DNA from 4 places in the Rhizobium sp. O111 genome. Region 1 is predicted to be linked to each of the others. Evidence: predicted binding sites of a transcription regulator. Region 1 holds the regulator's gene; each other region holds the start of a gene.
The links. The regulator LexA, encoded in region 1, represses DNA repair genes until DNA is damaged. The targets are predictions, from matches to a motif close to TGTTCNNNNTGTGTTCNG.
Positions count from the first base shown of each region.

Region 2: the regulator LexA is predicted to act here: its motif matches at 1,643-1,660, upstream of uvrA (excinuclease ABC subunit UvrA).
Region 3: the regulator LexA is predicted to act here: its motif matches at 1,391-1,408, upstream of ACVTFQ_RS01770 (ATP-dependent helicase).
Region 4: the regulator LexA is predicted to act here: its motif matches at 1,648-1,665, upstream of ACVTFQ_RS26015 (ImuA family protein).

Region 1 covers NZ_JBSHXL010000001.1:1,332,772-1,335,849, reverse strand. Annotated here, with positions in the region: gene kdsA (3-deoxy-8-phosphooctulonate synthase) at 1-36, opposite strand, end outside; gene ACVTFQ_RS06850 (VOC family protein) at 33-917, opposite strand; gene lexA (transcriptional repressor LexA) at 1,117-1,842, shown strand; gene ACVTFQ_RS06840 (ComEC/Rec2 family competence protein) at 1,836-3,078, opposite strand, start outside.
Region 2 covers NZ_JBSHXL010000001.1:1,758,648-1,761,725, forward strand. Annotated here, with positions in the region: gene gyrA (DNA gyrase subunit A) at 1-15, opposite strand, end outside; gene ACVTFQ_RS08945 (MarC family protein) at 241-885, shown strand; gene ACVTFQ_RS08950 (single-stranded DNA-binding protein) at 955-1,515, opposite strand; gene uvrA (excinuclease ABC subunit UvrA) at 1,790-3,078, shown strand, end outside.
Region 3 covers NZ_JBSHXL010000001.1:355,433-358,510, forward strand. Annotated here, with positions in the region: gene ACVTFQ_RS01770 (ATP-dependent helicase) at 1-1,344, opposite strand, end outside; gene ACVTFQ_RS01775 (ABC-F family ATP-binding cassette domain-containing protein) at 1,562-3,078, shown strand, end outside.
Region 4 covers NZ_JBSHXL010000003.1:50,455-53,532, forward strand. Annotated here, with positions in the region: gene ACVTFQ_RS26000 (ArsR/SmtB family transcription factor) at 1-241, opposite strand, end outside; gene ACVTFQ_RS26005 (PAS domain-containing protein) at 543-1,082, shown strand; partial or broken gene ACVTFQ_RS26010 (ester cyclase) at 969-1,277, opposite strand; gene ACVTFQ_RS26015 (ImuA family protein) at 1,728-2,480, shown strand; gene ACVTFQ_RS26020 (Y-family DNA polymerase) at 2,401-3,078, shown strand, end outside.

The DNA.
Region 1 (3,078 bases):
TTCGCCAACGGCCACCTCGGAATTGGTCTCAGTCATCGTTTCTCCTCGAAGGCGAAGAGCGCGCCCTGGCCGGGTGCGGCCTTCACCAGAATTCGATTGTTCTTGCGTGTATAGGTGATCCCGTTAGCAGCCAAATGCGCCTCTGTCACGGCGAGATCGGCAACGGAAAAGACAATCGCCGCGCCACGCAGGCCGCGATCGGCCTTGGGCTCGGCGAGATCGTAGTAAGCGTTCAAGCCATCCGGCGACAGGATATTGATACGGGCGTTGCCGGCATCCAGGCTGACACCGAACGCCTCCTCGCGGGTCGCCTGCGCATCAGACGCCAGCTGCAACAGCGGCGCGAACGCCTTGGGATCGGACGACGAGAGCACGATCGACAGGATGCCCAAAACGCCATTCGCATGGGTTTCCAAGGCCTTGAGATCGCTGGGCAGTGGGTTGACGCGCTGGCAGGCGAAGAGGAAGAAATCGGGTGCGCGCAGATCGGCCGCGAAAGCCAGGCGGAACGCGGCGGTCGCCTCAGAACCATCCGGCATCTTCATCTGCCGGGCAAATCTCAGCATCTCGCCGCCGCTCATGCCATCGTCGATGAAGCGGGCGTGATCGCTATCGGCATCCGGCGTACCGAAGACGATAGCCGACAGGCCGTCGTCGCCGCAGCGGAAGCGGAAGGCACGATCACGTGCGGTGAAAACGTTGCCGTCTCCGATGGCCGCTTCGTAAGTCTCCAGGCTGGCGATGCCGAGCGGCTCGAGGTAGGTTTTGTCGGCAAAGAAGACGCAGGCATTCTCGGTGCCGAATGGGTGCCGCGCATCGGCGGCGACGGTAAAACCGAGCTTGCCCAGGCGCTCGCGCGCCATCTCGATATTGACCACCGGCAGCACCACGTGGTCCAGGGGATGGGGGTCACTCATCGGCAAATCCTCCCGAAATCGGCAGAGATGTGCGCTGGCTTTCGCCACAATGCAAGAGGCGAGCGCGGTTAAATCGAATGAAGTGCAAAATCGCGACGATTCCGAGCCAAGTTTTACGAAAATTTAGGCACTTGCGGAACACATATGGAACATATAGTGTCCGTTCTGGCTTTGTTTCACGACTCTGGGGTTCATTTCGATGCTGACACGCAAGCAACAAGAACTGCTTCTGTTCATTCATGAGCGGATGAAAGAGTCGGGCGTTCCGCCATCCTTCGACGAAATGAAGGATGCACTCGATCTAGCATCAAAATCCGGCATTCACCGGCTGATCACGGCGCTGGAAGAGCGCGGCTTCATTCGCCGGCTGCCAAACCGGGCGCGCGCGCTCGAGGTCATCAAGCTGCCGGAAGCCTATAATCCGAGCCTGCAGCCGCGACGCGGCTTCTCGCCGAGCGTCATCGAGGGCAGCCTCGGCAAGCCGCAGCCGGTGGCCGCGGCCCCTGCCCCGAAGGCCGCGCCCAGCGCCGACAACGGCAACTCGGCGTCCGTTCCCGTCATGGGCCGGATCGCCGCCGGTGTGCCGATCTCGGCGATCCAGAACAACACCCACGACATCACCGTCCCCGCCGACATGCTCGGCTCCGGCGAGCACTACGCGCTCGAGGTCAAGGGCGACTCGATGATCGAAGCCGGCATTTTCGACGGCGACACCGTCATCATCCGCAACGGCAACACCGCCAATCCCGGCGACATCGTCGTGGCGCTTGTCGACGATGAAGAGGCGACGCTGAAGCGCTTCCGCCGCAAGGGCGCGTCGATCGCGCTGGAAGCTGCGAACCCGGCTTACGAAACCCGCATTTTCGGGCCTGACCGCGTCAAGGTTCAGGGCAAGCTCGTCGGGCTTATTCGCCGGTATCACTGAGTGGTGACATCGCCAGGCGGTGACTGGTCGTCGCTGAAGCTGTCGTTGCGCCAGTCATAGGCGCGATGGCGCAACCAGGGGCGACCGAGGCTTTCATAGGCGGTTTTGACGACGGGTGTCCCCTGCTCGTCGATACGGATTTCGACGGCGCCCGATCGCCTGAGGGTTTCGCCGGTCAATAGCATTGCGCCGGAACGGCATGTCGCCTGGCGCAGACGGACAGGCGTGATGACGATATCGGCCACATCGCAGGCGGGACCGAGATAGGCGGCGTTTTCGAGCGTCGCGATGACGTAGCCGCTATCGAGCGCTGTCACGCACCAGGCCATCTTGAGGCACTGGAAACCGCTGTCGTTTGTCGAAGCCGCTGCTTCGCGCATCATGGCGCGCGCTTCGCGTTGTTGTTTCAGTGTCAGTCGTGGCCTTGGCTCACCCCTCCTGGGAATGGACAATGCCTCGCCTTCGATCACATCCGGCGGCTTGTGGTCTTCGATCGCGAGCGCGCGCTGCCATTGCCCGAAGATGAAGTCGGGCGGCCGTTCGCGGTTGCTGGCAAGGCCGTCGCCTGTAACTGCCGCCACAAGGCTTCCATCCTCGGACACGACGAGTTCTGGCGCAGGTGTCGCAGGCAGCAGGACGACGACGATCGTTGCAAGCGCGGCAACCGCAGCGCCGATCCATCGCAGGCGCGTCCGCATCAGCCCCCAGACGAGGAAGCCGAGTACGGCGATCGCGAAATACCATTCGGGAATCCGCCCGATATCGACACTGCCGCCCCAGCCGGAAACCATCTTTGCGATGTCGATCACGAGATCCAGCCCGAAGCCGGCGACCTTCCACGGCACAGCGTCGAGGCCAAATGGCGTCGCCAACATCGCGGCCATTCCGAAGGGCATGACGATGAAGGAGATGACGGGCATGGCAAGCAGGTTGGCGGGAAGGCCGTAGCCGCTCAGCCTGTGAAAATGCTCGATCGAAAACAGCGCCGTCGAGAAACCGCCGATCATCGAGGTCAGCGCGATGCCGCCGAAGAAGCGAAGCGTGACCATGACCGGCTTTATCGCGGGATGCGTGAGAAGAACGCTTTCGCGATGCCGCCTCCTAGTCCACACAGCAAAGCCCGCGACCAGCGCCAGCGTCGCGGCGTAGGACATCTGGAAGCTCGGGCCCAGCACCTCGGATGGCGACATCAGAATGATCAGCATCGCCGAGAGCGCGATGTTGCGCAGGCTGATC
Region 2 (3,078 bases), 430 kb from region 1:
TGTTTGCTCAGTCAAAATGGATCACATCTCTTCTAGAATCACTTGAAGATTTATAGCGGAAAGGCTGTTCCTAAGCCAATTTTGCAGGAAGTTTTGAACAGGCTTTTACGGTCTAATCAGGGCAAAACGGGGCTTATCGGCCCCAATCGCCACCACGCACGCCGCGCCGTTTGCAAAATCGGTTTGCCCACATCACAATCGCGCGAAAACCAAGCCCGGATATGGGTATACGGAGACATGATGGCAAGCGCCGACCAACTGATCAACGCCTTTACAACCCTGCTCGTGACGATCGATCCGCCGGGTCTCGCGCCGATCTTTCTCGGCCTCACGGTTGGCATGAGCAGAGCCCAGCGCAAGCAGGTCGCGCTGCGCGGCACGATCATCGCGTTCATCATTCTCGCCGTCTTCGCGCTCTTCGGATCAAGCGTGCTTGGCGTGCTCGGCATTTCGATCGGCGCCTTCCGCATCGCCGGCGGCCTGCTGCTCTTCTGGATCGCCTTTGAAATGGTGTTCGAGAAGCGCCAGGATCGCAAGGAGAAGACCGGCACGGCCGCGATCACCGTCGACCACATCCAGAACATCGCCGTCTTCCCGCTGGCCATCCCATTGATCTCGGGCCCGGGCGCCATCTCCGCGACCATCCTGATCGCGGGCTCGATGCAGACAGCCTTCGAACTGGCGCAGTTGATCATCGTGATCGCCGCAAGCCTGCTGCTTCTCTTCCTTGCGCTCCTGATCGCCGATCGGCTGGACCGCTTCCTCGGCGTCACCGGCCGCGCCATCCTGACCCGCCTGCTCGGCGTCATCCTGGCGGCGCTGGCGACCCAGTTCGTCGTCGATGGCATCAAGTCGGCGATGAACCTCGTTCCCTCGCCCGTCTGAGCTTTCAGTTAAAACGCAAACGGCGCACCCCGAGGCGCGCCGTCTGAAACCATGCGGTCTGTCTTCCGATCAAAACGGAATATCGTCGTCGAGATCGCGCGAGAAATTGCCGCCGCCGCCGGAAGACGAACCGCCGCCCGAGCCGCCCCGGCCGGACGACTGCGAAGGCGAACCGTAATCGTCGCCATAGCCGCCGCCACCGCCGAAATCACCACCGCCGGCATTGCCGCCACGGCCACCGCCGTAACCGCCGCCAGAACGATCGCCGCCGCCTTCGCCGCGTCCGTCGAGCATCGTCAGCGTCGAGCCAAAGCCCTGCAGCACGACTTCCGTGGAATAACGGTCCTGCCCCTGCTGGTCCTGCCACTTGCGGGTCTGCAGCGCGCCTTCGATATAGAGCTTGGCGCCCTTCTTGACGTACTGCTCGACGACCTTGCACAGGCCTTCGTTGAAGACGACGACGGTGTGCCACTCGGTCTTTTCGCGGCGCTCGCCCGAATTGCGGTCGCGCCAGGTCTCCGATGTCGCGATGCGGAGGTTGGCGATCGGCCGGCCGTCCTGCGTCCGACGGATTTCGGGGTCTGCACCCACGTTTCCGATCAGAATTACCTTGTTCACGCTGCCAGCCATACTTTTCACCTTCTTGTCGTGTTGCCGATATTGCGAAACCCGCAACATGCGCAACGAAATTGACAACACCTTACCCCATCGGACTTCGCCGGTGTGCGGTTGAGCTTCGTTAATCCACAACGAAATTTGTTCTTTATTTGTTCTATTTTATCATTATCATCGTGTCAACGGAATCGAAAAGCGTGAACCACAGGGATATTCAGCCTCGACTCGCCAGCCGGCATCACTACATAAAGGCTCTTCTTATCCCCCCGAGACATTGAAGCAGAAGACGATGAGCGAACTGAAGACGATTTCAATCCGTGGCGCGCGCGAGCACAATCTGAAGGGCATCGACCTCGATCTGCCGCGCAACAAGCTGATCGTCATGACCGGCCTGTCGGGATCGGGCAAATCCTCGCTCGCCTTCGACACCATCTATGCCGAGGGCCAGCGCCGCTATGTCGAGAGCCTGTCGGCCTATGCCCGCCAGTTCCTCGAGATGATGCAGAAGCCCGATGTCGATCAGATCGACGGCCTCTCGCCGGCGATCTCCATCGAGCAGAAGACGACCTCGCGTAACCCGCGCTCGACTGTTGGTACCGTCACCGAGATCTACGACTATATGCGCCTGCTCTTCGCGCGCGTCGGCGTTCCCTATTCGCCGGCCACCGGCCTGCCGATCGAGAGCCAGACCGTCAGCCAGATGGTCGACCGCATCCTCGCCTTCGAGGAAGGCACGCGCCTCTTCATCCTCGCCCCGCTCGTACGCGGCCGCAAGGGCGAGTACAAGAAGGAACTCGCGGAGCTCATGAAAAAGGGTTTCCAGCGCGTCAAGATCGACGGCCAGTTCTACGAGATCGCCGACGCTCCCGCGCTCGACAAGAAGTACAAGCACGACATCGATATCGTCGTCGACCGCGTCGTCGTGCGCGCCGATGTCTCGGCGCGTCTGGCCGACAGCCTCGAGACCTCGCTGAAGCTCGCCGACGGCCTCGCCATCGCCGAATTCGCCGACAAGCCATTGCCAGTGGAGGAAACCGCCGCCGGCGGCTCGGCCAACAAGTCGCTCAACGAAACGCACGAACGCGTTCTCTTCTCGGAAAAATTCGCCTGCCCGGTCTCTGGCTTCACCATTTCGGAGATCGAACCGCGTCTCTTCTCCTTCAACAATCCGGCCGGCGCCTGCCCGACCTGCGACGGCCTCGGCGCCCAGCAGAAGATCGACGCCAACCTGATCGTGCCGGAACCCGAGCGCACGCTGCGCGACGGCGCCATCGCCCCATGGGCCAAGTCGTCCTCGCCCTATTACAACCAGACGCTCGAAGCGCTTGGCAAGCATTTCGGCTTCAAGCTTGGCGCCCGCTGGAACGACCTTTCCGCCAAGGCGCAGGACGTGATCCTCAACGGCACCGAGGAAAAGATCGAGTTTCACTACGTCGACGGCGCACGCTCCTACACGACGCACAAGAATTTCGAAGGCATCATCACCAACCTCGAGCGCCGCTGGAAGGAAACCGATAGCGCCTGGGCGCGCGAGGAGATCGAGCGCTACATGTCGGCAGCCCCCTGCCCGTCCTGCAA
Region 3 (3,078 bases), 980 kb from region 1:
GATCTTGCCCGCCGTCTGCGGCCCGATCCCCGGCAGCATCTTCAACAGGCGGAAGCCGGAGACCCGGTCGCGCGGGTTCTGCGCGAAGCGCAGGATCGCCAGCATGTCCTTCACATGTGCCGAATCCAGGAACTTCAGCCCGCCGAACTTGACGAAGGGGATGTTGCGCCGTGTCAGCTCCACTTCGAGCGGGCCGCTGTGCGAGGAGGTGCGAAACAGCACTGCCTGCTGCTTCAGCGTCATCCCCACTTCGCGGTTCGCCAGCACCTGTTCGACGATGTAGTTCGCCTGCTCGTTCTCGTCCTTGACGGTGAGCAGCTTCGGCCGCTCTTCGGATTGCCGGTCGGTCCAGAGATTCTTGGTGAAGCGCTCGCGCGCCAGTTCGATGACACCATTGGCGGCGGCAAGGATCGTCGTCGTCGAACGATAGTTGCGGTCGAGCGTGATGATATCGGCCGGTGGCTCGAAGGTTTTCGGGAAGTCGAGAATGTTGCGGATCGTCGCCGCCCGGAAGGAGTAAATGGATTGCGCGTCGTCGCCGACCACGGTTAAGCCCCGCCCGCCGGGCTTCAATGCCATCAGCACGGAAGACTGCAGCCGGTTGGTGTCCTGGTACTCGTCGACCATCACATGGTCGAAACGCCCACCGATATCGGCTGCCAGTTCCGGATCGCTCACCATCTGCGCCCAGTAGAGCAATAGGTCGTCGTAATCGAGCACGTTCTGCGCCTGCTTTGCCTCGACATAGCAGGCAAACAGCTCGCGCAGCTGCTCTTCCCAGGTCGCCACCCACGGATACCAGGTCTTCAGGACTTCGCTCAACGGCGTCTCGGAATTGACCGTGCGCGAATAGATCGCGAGACACGTGCCCTTGGTCGGAAACCGGCTTTCGGTCTTCGAGAAGCCAAGCTCGTGCCGGATGAGGTTCATCAGGTCGGCGCTGTCTTCCCGGTCGTGAATGGTGAAATCGACATTGAGGCCGATCTGTTCGGCATAGATCCTGAGCAGTCGCGCGCCGATCCCATGAAAGGTGCCGGCCCAGGTCAGCGCGTCGGTCATGACGGCGGATTTGGCGCCGAGCACCTGGCGGCAGATGCGCTCGACGCGTCGCGCCATCTCGGACGCCGCTCTGCGCGAGAAGGTCATCAAGAGGATGCGCCGCGGATCGGCGCCGTTGACGATCAGATGCGCCACCCGGTGCGCCAGCGTGTTGGTCTTGCCCGATCCGGCGCCGGCGATGATCAGAAGCGGACCGCCCGTCGTATCCGGTCCCTGACCGACCCCATGCTCCACGGCAAGACGCTGCCGCTCGTTCAGTTTCTCGAGATAGGCCGCCGCCTGCATCTATTCTTCAGCCTCTAGCATACGCGTCGCGGCAAAAGCGCGACTCGGGAACAAATATGGAACGTATCAGTGCCGTCTGATGTTTGGAAGTCCCGCGCGGCTGTCACCACAGGGAAACGGTCGAACCTGAACATTTGGTGCACTGCGGAAAACGGGCGACATCTCAGGTGTTGCGTGGCATAAGGGCGCCGAAAACCTGTTTTGGACCACACTTCCCATGATCCGCATCGAAAATATCAGCAAGCAGAACAGCCACCGCATCCTCTTCATCGAGGCCTCGGCGGCGCTCAACAAGGGCGAGAAGATCGGCCTCGTCGGCCCGAATGGCGCCGGCAAGACGACGCTCTTCCGCATGATCACCGGCGAGGAGCAGCCCGATGAGGGCAATGTCGCCGGCGAAAAGGGCGTCACGATCGGCTACTTCAACCAGGATGTCGGCGAAATGTCGGGCCGCAGCGCCGTGGCCGAGGTCATGGAAGGCGCCGGCCCCGTCAGCGTCGTTGCCGCCGAGCTGCGCGAACTCGAAGCCGAGATGGTCGATCCCGACAAGCTCGACGAGATGGATCGCATCATCGAGCGCTACGGCGAGGTCCAGGCGCGCTACGAGGAGCTGGATGGCTACGCGCTCGAGGGCCGCGCCCGCGAAGTGCTCGATGGCCTGAGCTTCACCCAGGAAATGATGGACGGCGATGTCGGCGGCCTCTCAGGCGGCTGGAAGATGCGCGTGGCGCTCGCCCGCATCCTGTTGATGCGCCCTGATGTCATGCTGCTCGACGAACCGAGCAACCATCTGGATCTCGAAAGCCTGATCTGGCTGGAAGAGTTCCTGAAGAACTATGACGGCGCGCTTTTGATGACGTCGCACGACCGCGAGTTCATGAACCGCATCGTCGGCAAGATCATCGAGATCGATGGCGGCCAGCTCACCTCCTATTCCGGCGACTATGCCTTTTACGAGCAGCAGCGCGCCCAGAACGAGAAGCAGCAGCAGGCCCAGTTCGAGCGCCAGCAGGCGATGCTTGCCAAGGAAATCAAGTTCATCGAACGCTTCAAGGCGCGCGCCTCACACGCCTCGCAGGTGCAGAGCCGCGTCAAGAAGCTGGAAAAGATCGACCGCGTAGAGCCGCCCAAGCGCCGCCAGTCGGTCGCCTTCGAGTTCCTTCCCGCGCCGCGCTCCGGCGAAGACGTGATCAACCTGAAGAACGTCCACAAGAAGTACGGCAGCCGCACGATCTATGAAGGCCTCGACTTCATGGTTCGCCGCAAGGAGCGCTGGTGCATCATGGGCATCAACGGCGCCGGAAAGTCGACGCTGCTGAAGCTGGTCACGGGCTCGACCGAGCCGGATCAGGGCACGGTTGCGCTCGGCGCCAGCGTCAAGCTCGGCTATTTCGCCCAGCACGCCATGGACCTGCTCGATGGTGAACGCACGGTTCTCGAATGGCTGGAAGATAGTTTTCCGCTTGCCGGGCAGGCACCGCTGCGCGCGCTCGCCGGCTGCTTCGGTTTTTCCGGCGACGACGTCGAAAAGAAGTGCCGGGTTCTCTCCGGTGGTGAAAAGGCGCGTCTGGTCATGGCCAAGATGCTGTTCGACCCGCCAAACCTGCTCGTCCTCGACGAGCCGACCAACCACCTGGATCTCGACACCAAGGAAATGCTGATCAAGGCCCTGTCGCAATACGAGGGCACCATGCTCTTCGTCAGCCACGACCGCCACTTCCTGGCGGCGCTGTC
Region 4 (3,078 bases), on a different contig from region 1:
CGGCATAAACCCTGTCGGACTTCACAGAATAATAAACTGCCTGAGCATCACGCCGTGTGGACACCAGGTCCATTGCTCGAAGTTTGGCCAAGTGCTGGGAGAGAGCAGACTGGCTCAGGCCAACAGTCTCGGCGAGCTTGCCGACGCCCATCTCTCCATCTCGTAATGTCGTCAAAACTTGTAAACGGCTTGCGTTCGCCATGACGTTCAGCAAGTCGGCCTTTTCGGTGAAGTAAGTCATTGGGGTTCCTTGTAGGAAAGCCGGACTCAGGTCGCTAATAAAACGTTTCCGAATATTCCTGATTCGGTCAACCGGTGACATCAAAACTCGGTTACCGAGTGGTTTCCTTAATCGCTTGGGTCGCGGAATTGTCACTCTTTTCCGGTCGGCCCAACTTATCCAATGATCGGAGCTCGTTCGTTTAGCCAAACTGCACAAGGCGCTCGTACGGACAGCGTCCAAGCACCCCAAATTCCCCACGGGCCACGACCTTTTCGACCGAGCTATTTGGAAACGAAGTGCCCGATTCAGGTTTTTTTACGTGGACCTTCCCGAGAACGTATTGTACGCCGACAACGCCCTGGCAACGCTTTTTGGCGTCGACCCTGCCGAAGCCGAGCAGGGCCTTCCAATCGAGGTTTATCTCGCGAGGGTGCATCCTCAGGACGCGCCGATCCTGGCAAAGGCGATCAGTGACAGCATCATAGCACATCGGCCGCAACAGCAGTCGTACCGGGTCTGTAATTCCGAAGGCGTCTATGTGACGGTGATGTGCTTTGGTAGGGGTTTTCGTGATGCGAATGCGAGCCCGTACGATACGTCGGAATTGTGGTACCCGCCGACAGCGAAGATGATCATTGAGTGGCGACCAGGTTCATGTCCTGGACTTGAGGCGGCTTCCACCTGTATGGCGCGCGAGCCCATAATTGGAAAGCTGCTTCTCGATTTCGATCTTGTCGATCTTGTCGATCACCGACCATACTTCCACGATTTTCGCGTTGGCAAATTTGTAGATCACTTGTTCCGTAAACGAAATCTCTCGCCCGTTCACGGGGAGCCCGACAAAGCTGCCGATCGGTGAAGCTCGAAATTCCAGACGCGCCATCGGTAACGGCGGCTCGCACACGATCTTCGTTGCTTGGGAGTGGAGGTCGGGGACGGTTTTGAAGTCATCGAGCAGCATGTTTCGGTAGCCGGCGAGGCCGAAAGGGCGCTCGTTATGCCGAACATTCTCATCTACAAACTGTCCAAGCTCGTCCCATGCTTGCCGGTTAATTCAAGGTGGATTGCTCAATCGCCAAAGCCGACTTTTCACCACGAGATAACGGCCATCGGGGTGTGAGGGTAGTGTAGGGTCGCGGTGACGGCATCCTGTCGGCTCGCTGTTTTCAATATGTAACTAGAGCGTACGCACATGCTGGCCAGCGCGATGAAGGCCCGGAAGGACTGCTAAACCTTGTCGCCGCGCTTGAGCCAGCTACATTTAGAAGTCGAGCCCAACCTTTAACCCACTTAAAAATATTTTCAACCAGGTCACCGCCTTAGCCGCGTTCGCTACCAAATTGATTCGTTTCGCTAAATTTTCGAATCTCTAATCCACGCCGTAAGATTCCGGTTTCCAAGGCATCTTGACGCCGTCATCGATACGGAACAGAAAGAGAACAACCGAGTTTTCACGGCATGATGTCGTACCTGTCCACCGCGACTTCCAGAGGATTCGTGACCGATGTCGGCTGCCCGCGAGCTAGCCATCGCTGAACTGCGCGAACGCATCTCCTCGATCGAGGGCGGCGTAGCAAAGAAGGCTGGCTGTCTGCCATTTGGTGTCCCGGAGATCGATGCCGTACTCCCGGGCGGCGGCCTGGCATACGGGGCACTGCATGAATTCGCCGGTGGTGGGTCAGGCACCGTCGACGGTGCGGCGGCCGCTCTCTTCGCCGCAGGTGTTGCCGCAAGGACGAAGGGCAAGATCGTCTGGTGCCTGACAAGGCCCGACCTTTTCATGCCAGCGCTAGCGCAGGCAGGCCTCCATCCCGACCGGGTCATCTTCGTCGAGGCCGGCAGGGAGGAGGACGTCCTCGCCAGCATGGAGGAGGCTCTCAGCTACGGTCGCCTCGGCGCGGTCGTCGGCGAGCTCGTCCGCCTGCCAATGGTGTCGTCGCGAAGACTGCAGCTCGCCGCGGAGAAGTCCGGGACACTCGGGATCGTGGTGCGGCGTTGGCGACGGCAGACTGAAGCGAACGACTTCGGACAGCCGACGGCGTCGGTGACGAGGTGGAGGGTGAGCGCGCTGCCATCGGACCCGCTGCCCGTGCCGGGTGTGGGGCGAGCGAAGTGGCTTTTGGAATTGATGAGATCGCGTGCCGGCGAGTGTGCTGAGTTTGAAGTTGGAGCCTGTGATGACAAGGGTCGTCTCGATATTTCTTCCCGATCTTTCGACCGACAGGGTACGGCGGGGCGATCCCTCTATTCAGCCTGAGCAGGCGATCGCCGTTATCGCGAGGTCGGGCTCGAAGCGCTGGGTCGCCGCCGCCGACGCTGCCGCACGCAAGGCTGGATTGCGCGTCGGCATGCCTGCAGCGAAGGCGCAGGCCCTGTTCCAGGGGTTGATGATGGTCGATGCCGACCCGGCCGCCGACGCAGCCGCCCTCGAGCGTATCGCGCTCTGGGCGCTCGGCATCTATTCCCCGATCGTCGCGGTCGATGGCACGGATGGGCTGGTTCTCGACACCGAAGGCGCGGACCACCTCCAAGGTGGCGAGGAGCCGATGCTGACGGGTGTCGCCAATCGCTTCCGCGCGACCGGGCTGACCGCCCGCGTGGCGATTGCCGACACCTGGGGCGCGGCCCATGCTTGCGCTCGCGCGATCACCCGAGAGACTGTGATCGTTCCCCGTGGCGAGATCGTTCGCGCCGTCGAAAAGCTTCCGCTATCTCTTCTTCGGCTTCCCCCAAAGGTCGTCGATGACCTTCGGGTTCTTGGTTTCAAATTCATCGGCGAGCTTGCCAACACTCCACGCGCCCCACTTGCGCTTCGCTTCGGGCCTGAACTTGGCAGACGCATCGACCAGATGTAT